DNA from 2 places in the Lysinibacillus sp. NPDC059133 genome. Region 2 is predicted to be linked to the other one. Evidence: riboswitches for the same ligand, from Rfam matches in the RefSeq annotation. Region 2 holds a riboswitch; the other holds the start of a gene.
What was found. Region 2 has a riboswitch for magnesium ahead of ACFXN8_RS20835 (MgtC/SapB family protein). Riboswitches for the same ligand answer to the same signal wherever they lie in the genome.
Positions count from the first base shown of each region.

Region 1: another riboswitch for magnesium. It lies ahead of mgtE (magnesium transporter); the one in region 2 lies ahead of ACFXN8_RS20835 (MgtC/SapB family protein).

Region 1 covers NZ_JBHZDH010000024.1:38,949-44,503, forward strand. The annotation lists gene ACFXN8_RS14110 (HD-GYP domain-containing protein) at 401-1,003, opposite strand; gene ACFXN8_RS14115 (AcpB/EbpR/MafR family transcriptional regulator) at 1,148-2,635, shown strand; M-box (ykoK) riboswitch at 2,942-3,107, shown strand; gene mgtE (magnesium transporter) at 3,361-4,719, shown strand; partial or broken gene ACFXN8_RS14125 (nucleotidyltransferase domain-containing protein) at 5,385-5,555, shown strand, end outside.
Region 2 covers NZ_JBHZDH010000051.1:4,252-9,806, forward strand. The annotation lists gene recD2 (SF1B family DNA helicase RecD2) at 1-562, shown strand, start outside; gene ACFXN8_RS20820 (hypothetical protein) at 694-882, opposite strand; gene hpaB (4-hydroxyphenylacetate 3-monooxygenase, oxygenase component) at 1,228-2,664, shown strand; gene ACFXN8_RS20830 (magnesium transporter) at 2,753-3,526, opposite strand; gene ACFXN8_RS20835 (MgtC/SapB family protein) at 3,545-4,249, opposite strand; M-box (ykoK) riboswitch at 4,621-4,794, opposite strand.

The sequences.
Region 1 (5,555 bases), on a different contig from region 2:
CTTTAATGACTTTATATGCAAATATTTCTTCTCGCTGATTAAAGGTAGTTTTTTCTCAGGAGGATATTTATCTCTATAACTGAATCTTTTAATTACAATTGTTATAAAGATCTTTTCATTATTTGAAAAGAAAATTGTTAAAAAGTTTCTTGTATTTTCAATAAATAATGATATCTTTTTATACACAGGTGTATTGATATTGAATGGAATCGTAGAATTTTCAACATTCCGAATATTGGAAATTCCGAAAAAGACTCCCTTTATATAAAAAAATACCATTTCTACTCGGTTATTCGTATATTCTACCTTTGGATTATTATCCATATTAAGTAGATTTTGTTACTAAATATAAGTTTGGCATGTTAAGGGTTCAACAAATTTTAATTTTTCAAAAACTATTTTATAGATTAGCTTGTTTCATAACATTTAAATATATATAAAAATTCATGATTTTAACCCACGAAGAATATATTTTTCGGAAGGTTTTTACTAATTCGGGATCGAATTGATTTCCCTTCCTTTCAATAATTCGATTATATGCTTCTTTTGGATCTATTGCTTTTCGATACGACCTCGTAGAAGTCATTGAATCAAATGCATCTGCAATAGAGACAATTCTTGCACTTAAAGGTATCTCGCTTCTTTTTAAACCATCAGGATACCCACTACCATTCCACTTTTCATGGTGTGAACGAATAATAGAAAAGTCGACATCGATGGAAGGAAACATTTTTAATAAATCTACGCCTATTTGAGGGTGCGTCTTTATCACATCATATTCTTTTTGAGTGAGAGGATAGGTTGTTTTATTTAATATTTCATTTGGAATCCCTATTTTACCTATATCATGTAGTAAACATGAATTAAAAAGTTTGTTAAGGGCATCTTGATCATATCGTTTTGTTTCTTTAGCTAAAATCGTGGCATATACAGCCACCCTTTCACTATGTTCCTTTGTATATGTATCCTGTAACCTTAAAAGATCTTTTATCAAGATATTCATCAAGATATTCATCTCCTTTAACTATTTAAATATAAAAAAATGTTATCAAACCCAAACCAATATTTCATTTCAAAAAATACCTCACAATCGGAATAATTTGAAATGTACCAAATGAATTTTGTTAACTAAGGAAGGAATACAATAGTGCGCTTACTTTTGAATAAAAACTTACTCAGACAACTACAATTTTTAGAGAAATTATATGAAAGGGATGGATGGATTACTTTGAGTGTGATAGCTCAAGCACTCAATTGCTCTGAAAGAGTTCTACGTGATGACATTAAGTTAATAAATACAGAATTTAAACCCTTTCAAATTCAAACATCTCAAAATGGTGTTATGCTTACCTATCCAAATCATTATTCTGCAGATTTTATTTATCAAAAGGTATTATCTTTAAGTCCAGAATTTTTGTTCCTCGAACGCATATTTTTTGAAGAGAAATACGACATTGAAACCATAGCAAATGAGTTATTTCTAAGCTCTTCCACTATGAGACGGATTATTGCTAAATTGAATACTTTTTTAAATAAGTATGAAATACAAATCGTAACAAACCCTTGTAAAATAATTGGGAACGAACAAAATATTAGATCTATTATGGTTCATTTTTTTTATGAGAAGTATGGTGTAACTTATACCCCATTTGAAGACACACAAATCAAAGTATTGGATAAATTATTCCTCCATGTAATGCAAGCAAATCATATTCAACCTAATTTCCCAGACTTAATTAGAATTAAAAATTGGACAATGGTAAATGTGATTCGATTAAAGAATCATCACAAGAAAATTGTTCCAGAACATTTTCCAAATCATTTAGATCTAAGCATTTTTGATAACACATTGTTTTGTGAATGGTTTAAAGACACTTTTAATCTTGAATTTAACAAAGAAACTGTTCAACAGCTCTTTTCTGCTTTACTTAATAATCAATATGCCTTCAACTACGAAACATTAGAAAGAATGATTCAACAAAAAATAAATAAAGCATGGATAATTGTCCCTAAAATCGACTCTTTTTTGCATTGTCTCGCAACCAAATTAAATATACCCATTCAAAATAAAGAAAAAGAAAAGATAATTTTGGAATTATATAATTTGCAAACCATGAATTATGGTCGAAGTTTTATTTTAAATGATAAAAGACGTTTATTTTCAGAACGTTTTTCTCATGAATTTTCATACTTTGTATTGTTTTTAAAAGAGGAGCTAACGAAATTTCAATTTCATAAGGAATTTAAATGGACTTCGAATTTTTTTACGGAAACGTTATACATATTGATTATAAATTGGGGACACTTATTGAGTGCATTAAAAAGTAAAGTTCCGATACTTCATGTAGGAATATTTTGTGATGCAGACATAGAACACACTGAGTTCATACAAAATATAATGGTATATCAATTTGGACATTTAATTAAGCCATTTATAATTGAGGAATTAAATCTAAGTACTTTCAGAGAGGTTTCCAAAAATTATGACTTAATTATCACGAATATTTCAGGGTTAAAAGATATATCCGCTCCTTTAATTTGCGTTAATACAATTCCTTTGTCACATGATCTGAATAAAGTACAAAAAGAAATTTTCACTTTAATTCATTTGAAACTTTCTAAAGAGTTTGAATAAGTAAGTGATTTAAGAGTTCCTTTTGTGTAATGTAAGCCAACAAAGGAACTTATTGATTTATTTTTCATTTAATCAGAGTTACAGAAATCAGCAATTCTAACATCTGATAGCTAAAAAAATCCTGTGATATACAGAATCTTTTCGTGTTTAGCAGACGGTATATATTTAAATAGGAGACAAAGTCATAAAAAAATGAATCCAATTCAATAGCTACTTAAGACAGAGATACTAATGTGTAAAAATATTAAATCATTTATAAAAACATTGACTTTTCAAAGATATTCTTATAGAGTGAAATTTCAAACAAAACATCCTCGTTAGGTGAGGCTCCTGTGTAGGAGATATGCTACTGCCCAAAAATGTCGAAAGACGCCAATGGGTCAACAGAAACCATCGACATAAGGTGGTTTTTAATGTAGCTGGCTTTGTCCTATGCCACACAGTGCTAAAGCTCTACGAATGGAGGAGCACATTTGCTACATTTATTTGTAGTGCAATCAATGTAGGTTTATAGTACCGTGTAAACACCTTCATTCGTTATGAAGGTGTTTTATTTTTCTGTGAGGTGAGGAAAATGGATGACTATTCAGAACCAAACTCGAAATGTTATAAAAATGAACTAAATACAAAGAATATTTATGAGGAATTTTAAATTATCTTTCTTAACTATTGCTTTATCGTTGAGAGGAATTTTGTTTTTGTTTCTCAATTAAGGAGTGGTTAAAATGATTAAAAACATGACAGAAAACCAAATAACTCTTCAAATTTTCAAGTCATTAAAAGAAGGGAAACAGAAAGAATTTCAAGCAATATTAAAGGAACTCCAACCTTATGATATTGCACGGATTTTTGAGGGGTTACCAGAAAAACATCATACACGTTTCTTATTGTTTCTTACTTCTGTACAAATCGCTGAACTCATTCAAGAGCTTGAAAAGGTACTCCAATTAAAAGTTCTTAATAAATTAGGGATTGAAAAATCAGGACAGGTAATGAATTTAATGGATAATGATGATTTAGCTTCATTATTAGAAAACCTATCTCCTGATAAAATTGAAGAACTTCTTTCAGGTATGAAACAAGAAGAATCAAAAATTGTTCAAAATATCATGAACTACCCCCCTGAAACTGCAGGACGAATAATGACAAACCGTTTTGTGTGGATTCCTCAACACTTTACTATTCGAGAATCAATTGATAAACTCAAAATTTTTGCAGAGTTCTCAGAAACGATTAACTATTTATATGTAATTGATAATGATAAAAAATTAGTAGGTGTTGTATCCTATCGGGATTTAATCATAAGTAATGAATTTGAAAAAATTCAGGATATTATGTATAGCAGAGTAATCTCCGTTTCTGCTGAAACGGATCAGGAAGAAGTTGCTCGTGCAATAGAACGTTATGATTTTTTATCAATTCCTGTTGTAGAAAAAAATAATGAATTAGTAGGAATTGTAACAGTTGACGATATTATTGACGTTGTGATCAAGGAAGCAAATGAAGATATTGAAAAACTTTCGGCATCTGGTAAAGCCATTGATTTTGACACGAAGGCACTCGTGGCTGCATATCGCCGACTTCCCTGGCTTATTTTACTTTTATTTATCGGATTAGTTTCAGGGACCATTATTAGTGGTTTTGAGGAAACATTATCCAAAGTTGTTGCACTTGCCTTCTTTATGCCGATGATTGCTGGGATGACTGGAAATACAGGCACTCAATCGTTAGCTGTTGTTGTAAGAGGTCTAATCACTACAGATACAAATAAAAGAGTAGTTTTTAAACTTATTATTAGGGAACTTAAAGTTGGATTGATTATTGGCATTACCTGTGGAATATTAATCTCGATTATAGCCTATATTTGGCAGGGAAATCCGATTTTAGGTTTAGTTGTTGGTAGTTCATTAGTTGTGACTCTAATTATTGGGACTTTAGCCGGGACCATTATCCCACTAATATTATATAAATTCAACATCGATCCGGCAGTGGCCTCGGGTCCATTAATTACAACACTAAATGATATACTATCCTTACTTATTTACTTTGGCATTGCAACAATGTTTATTTCAAAATTGATGTAGAAAATTCACTGCTCTCCTGGTGGTATTCTTTAAGCTTTATCAAGATTTGTTAAGCAAATGGGTGACTATAACTCAAAAAGGACTGCCTAGCTTCAAGAACCTTAAATAGAATAGCGCTTGATTTTCAACAATCAAGCACTATTTTTGAATAAACCTTAGATTTAAAACGACTTTATTGTTATTAGTGAAGTATCTTATATTGAAAATTAAACTACTATATTTTAACCCCGTCCTAAAATTAGAACGGGGTTATACATGTTTTTTAGGTTTTTAAATAACTTTATTGTCTTTTTACATAAAGGACATTTAAAAAGTAACTCACAAAAAAATTTCATGAATTTTGAACAAGTAAAGAATAAAAAGAAAGTGTTAACTGAAAAATCAATAAATGTAATTTATACGTCAAGTGGCAATGTCAACAGCTTTCGGTGTAAGATGCAAAACGTAAATAGAGGGATTTTCCATCAAAATAATCTTGTGATTTCAAAGTTATTGTTAAATGTCTTTTTAAAAAGATTCCTTTGTAGGCGTTGGGTACACCAAAGGTATTAATTGAAAGAATATACTAAAAAGTCAATGTTCAAACTAAATTACGTCTTTAATGAAACCTATTAATCCTATTCCGACTGTCTCCAAAACCATACTAAAACCTGCCCCCAAAAGATATGGCAGAAGTCTATTTGCAAAACCCGAAAATTGAAGCTATAATCCTGGCAGGATCGATTTCAAGAAACTTACAGGATGAAAATTCGGACATTGAATTGCATATTTTGTGGTCAACACCACCAGAAGAGGAAGATCGAAAGTTCCCCCATTCAAAAGGTTGATGGAAACAT
Region 2 (5,555 bases):
ACAACTTGTCAATCAACCAGAAAGTAATGTTTTTAATGGTGATATGGGTGAGGTAATCAGTATTATTAAGGCAAAGGAAACAATTGAGAAACAAGATTTGCTTGTTGTATCATTCGACGGTATTGAAGTAACTTATCAACGTACTGACCTCAATCAATTGACACTTGCCTACTGTTGTTCTATTCATAAATCGCAAGGCTCTGAGTTCCAAACGGTTATTATGCCGGTCGTACGAGGCTATTCTAAAATGTTGCGTCGTAATTTGTTATATACAGGTATTACGCGTGCAAAAAATTTCTTAATTTTATGTGGTGAGCCTGATGTGCTAGCTGATGGTTTACAGCGTACGGATGATTTACAGCGCTTCACGTCTCTACGTGCAAGGCTCAATCCAATGGATAATGCAGAGGAAATTGTAGAATTAGAAACGATTCCATTAAACGAAGATTTACAAAATGAAAAACAAGCCATTGATTTCAAGCTAACGGTAGAAACGGAATCATATATCCATCCATTGATTGGAATGGACGGTATCTCGCCATATGATTACTTAGATAAGTAAAAGAGGATAGTATGAGGGGCAGAAAAAGTAATCAATAACAACATTCGACCAAATGGTCCTACCATATGCACAGTAAAATACAAAACCCGATCAATTCGAATTGATCGGGTTTTGTTGTGCGACCTTTTTGATTAGTGAATGCCAACTAAGTGATGTTTAACTACTTCATATGCTTGGCACACATTTTTAAATTGATCTTTTTCTTTGGCGATCATATCTGAAGCAATAGAAAATAAAAGATTTTCTTCATTATGGTCCTCCATTTTGCTCATTAAAGCAGCTTCCATTTGCGCCACGTACGAGATGATTTGTTTATTCATATATATTCTCCTTTAATAAAAAAGATGTTTTCGTTTTTAGTTTCGAAGCTATCTTACACCTGCATAAATAAAAAATCTAGAAATTCTGTACTAGTCGAAGGAGACTTTTTTGTGAATGTGTCGCAAAAATGAACTTGTTAAAAAAGTGCTGATTGAAACCGTTTTTCTCTAAAATAACTGAAAAATCGTGCAATGAAGGCAGTTTTTAACTGTATTTATAAAGTAGTACAGTTTGTGAATTATGAGGGGTTGCTATAATACAGCTTGCTGAAGCGGAACCTATTTTAGGGAATGTCATATACTAAATAAGTATAAAAAACATTTGTAACGTTTAGGGGTGACTGCATGCCAGTAATTACAGGAAAGCAATATATCGACCGTATTGACGCTTTACAAACATATATTTCAATTGATGGGAAAGTTGTCACAGGGAAGGTGTCGGAGCATCCAGCATTTAAGGGAGTAATGCAGAGTCAGGCAAGGCTTTTTGATTTACAAAATGAAGAGGCATTGGTTGAAAAGATGACATATGTTTCACCAACGAGTAATAACCGTGTAGGTATGTCTTTCCTTCAAGCGGTGACAGTCGAAGATCTCGTGAAAAGACGTAATGCAATACGTGAGTGGGCATTATCCAATAATGGCCTTATGGGGAGAAGCCCGGATTACATGAATACGACATTAATGGCTCTAGCATCGGTTGCAGAATATTTGAAAGATAAGCCAAATTGTTTCCCTCAGCATTTGTTAAAATTTTATGAGTATGCTCGAGAGAATGATTTGACTATGACACATACATTTATCGAGCCACAAGTAAACCGTCAAAAATTTTATTTTGAAGATGAAGAGGTTACAATTGCAGCTAAGATTGTCGATAAAACGAGCGAGGGGTTAGTCATTAAAGGTGCGAGATTACTAGCGACACAGGGAGGAATTACAGATGAACTCCTTGTTATATCAACAAATGGTTTTGATGAAGGAAAAGGCTATTCTTTCTCAATACCAAGTAATACAAAAGGTTTAAAGTTTTTATGTAGGCAATCATTTGTCGGAGGAGAATCGGCTTTTGATTATCCATTAAGTAGTCGTTACGAGGAAATGGATGCAATCGTTGTATTTGATAATGTTGTAGTACCGTGGGAACGCGTCTTTTATTATGAGAATGTGGAAGTTGCCAATAACTTTTTGAACGTAAGTGGTTTTCAAACACATGGTTTACACCAAGTTCTTACACGACAAATTGCCAAAACTGAATTTGTCTTAGGTGTTGTACAGTCAATTATAAATACGATAAATATCGGCGAATACCAACATGTACAGCAAAAGGTAGTTGATATCATCGTGACATTAGAAACGATGAAAGCCTTACTGTTAAAGTCTGAAATAGAAGCAAAAAAAGATGCTTTTGGTTTTATAAGACCTGACCTTCCAACAGTACAAGTAGCTATTCAGGTTTTCCCTAAAGTGTATCCGACCTTTACAGAAATTATCCAGCTACTTGGCGCAAGTGGACTAATGTCCATTCCAAGTGAAAAAGCATTTACTGCGGATGACGGCGATCTTGAACACTATTTACAATCTTTTCAAGATGGTGGAGAGGAGCGCGTCAAAAAATTCCGCCTAGCTTGGGATTTAACGATGAGTAGCTTCGGTACAAGACAAACACTGTATGAGCGCTTTTTCTTTGGGGACCCAGTCCGTTTAGCTAGCGCGCTTTATAATTCTTACAATAGGGAAGAATTAGTGAATAGAGTAGAAAGCTTTTTAAAAAATAATAATTAGTTTCGAGGAAGTAACTGTTTAAAACTAATTTAAACAGTTACTTCTCTTTGATATGAGTTGCTGTGAAAAATATACAATATCAATAGCTTTATAGATTAGTCAGCACATCATCAAAAGTAACGATTCCAAGGAGTTGAAAGTTCTCTGTTACAACAGGGACTGCTAAAAGACCATATTTGCGTATGATTTGGAAGACCTCAGATTGGTCTGTGTTGGCAGTCACTGAAATGATTCCAGAGTTCATAATTTCACCCATTCGACTCTCTGATGGGGAAATGATAAGCTCTCGTAATGATATGACACCAAGCAATTGTTTATTGGAATCTGTAACGTATAAGTAATAAAAAGTTTCTGCATCTACTTCGCTATGCTTTAGACGTTCAAACACATCAATTACTAAATCATCTTTTGCAACTATTACTACGTCTGTTGTCATCAAGGCTCCCACTGACCCTTTTTTGTATTGAAGTAATTGCTTAATATCATCGGCTTCATCTTTTTCCATTTGCGCTAAATAATAATCAGCTTCTTTATATGATAGTAGCCCCAAAAAATCGGTAGCGTCATCTGAAGGTAATTCATTTAACATCTCCACTGCAAATGGACGGTCAAGCTCCAAAATACACTTTTTCTGTAAAGATGGTTCTAACTCGCTAAAAATTTCTCCAAATTCACAAGGAGTTAAAAATGAATAAATTGTGAAGCGTCTTTCCTCACTAAGTTCTATAAAAAATGTTGCTTGATCCATAGGGTGTAAATCTAGAAAATCCTTTCGAAAAGAATCTTTTTTTCCAGACTTTAAAGATTGCAACATGTAGTATGTGTACTCTTCTTTATATTTATATTGATGTAGTCTAATCATTATTGACGCTCCTTTCTATTACAAATTCTCAATTTCGACACTCAGGACGTGATCAATCTTTTTGACATAATAATAAATCTCCGTCGTATATTGGTCTTCTGGTACCGAAAGAATTAAGTCAATTAATTGGTGATCGTTATCAATATCTTTGAGCTTGAAATGCCGAATTTTATACTCGTATTTTTTGGAAGATCCATTTTGCCCTCTATGCTTAATCATTTTAATTAATTCTGTCATACGATAATTCGATTCCACGATAATCTTTAATGAAATATCCTGTCGGTTAAGTGTTGATAAACCTAATGTTTTAATAAAAAAGGGCACAATGTTGACTGCCACTATCAAAAGGATGACAGCACATGTTGCCTCTATATAAAACCCCGCCCCGATAGAAATTCCAAGGGCAGAAGCTGACCAGATTAGCGCAGCGGAAGTAAGACCAGAAATCACCTCGTTACTTCTTCGTAAAATAACACCAGCACCAATGAAACCAACTCCACTTACAATCTGCGCAGCAAGTCTCATCGGATCCATATTCGGATGGTTGGCACCTCCAAATTTTCCGAATGCTTCTATGGAGACAATGGTTAATAAACAGCTGGCAATACAGATGACCATACTAGGTCTCATGCCAAGTTGTTTTTGTTTAATCTGTCTATCAATCCCAATCAATAATCCGAATAGTAAAGCTAGGCTTAACTTGATTATCATTTCTACTGTCATTATCATCGTCAATCACCTCTTCAGTTCTTTTTATAGAATGCCACTAAAATAAAAATAATATAAAAAAGCTCCCGTAAAAAAGGGAGCTTCTTGCTTAGAATGTATCTTGTTCGACGTACACATCAAATAAACCTATCTTGGTAAACGCCAATTTGCGAAAAAATTCATAATTGGGTTTTTGAAGTAAGGGACATATGCGGACTGAACGCAAAAACGCTGCCTTTTGCCATATTCGAATTATTTAAAAATATGAAATGCCATATCGAATAACTATCCATCACATGTTCCCCCTTTTATAGTCAAATAAAATAAAACCCCCTCTAACGATTTAGAGGGGGTGAAAAGCGCACAAAAAAACAAAAAAAGTACGTTCGTTTCCCCTTAATCGAGTTTTAGCACTATACACCGTAAAGAAATGACATCATTTCTTAGCCACCTTAAGAAAAGCCTTAATTCGGCAATTCCTGTTCTACCCATGGGTATCTTTCGATATTTCTGGGCAGTGGCCTATGTTTGCATAGGAGCCTCACCTAACGAGGACATATAGTTTTCAAGTGAATTGTACTCCGAATAATTTTGGTTGTCAACAACTGTTCAAAAGAAAAAACCTTAAAAAATGGTATCAGGGAAATAGTGTATTTTCGGTGCATCATCATAACATGGGAGGATTTCTGTTCCGTCTGGGGGTCCGATTAGCCACTTGGGGCAAAATGATATTGGCTACGAATGCGTATCACAGAGACGTAATTCCTCTTTACCCTTCCCTCGCCTACTGGCTCGCTCCAGGGTCTTGTAAATCCTCTATTTGATGAGCCATATTTTTATGCTTACAATTTTTACTTAATCAAATTGTGGGGTAGAGATTTTTCGAATTTAAAATTTATAAATTTGTAATTTACGATAATCAATAGCCTCTGTAACAGTTGTTAAGCCCTTTTCAGAATACGTAAGTTTTTTTATTTAAAACTGCTGAACAAAAAATCTAAATAGGATCAATACAAAAATCGATGAAAATACATAGAGTGGAGAGGGGCAATTGCTTTTTGTCTCTCTACTTTCGTTACGGAGCAAAGTTTACTGGAATCTTTTTGGTAATATGTGAGCTACGAGATTATGCCGAGGCATAATTGATTAGAGTAAAGTATTACGAAAGCTCTTTATCTGTTTTGTTTGAGAAAATTTTTTTCGTAAACAACCGCAAATTTCTACTCCGTTTATTTCTTATTTCGCACGGGAATTCGTAATAAAAAAAACCTAAAAAAAATTTTTTGACTCTTGACAAATCAAAAAATACGGCTTACGATTG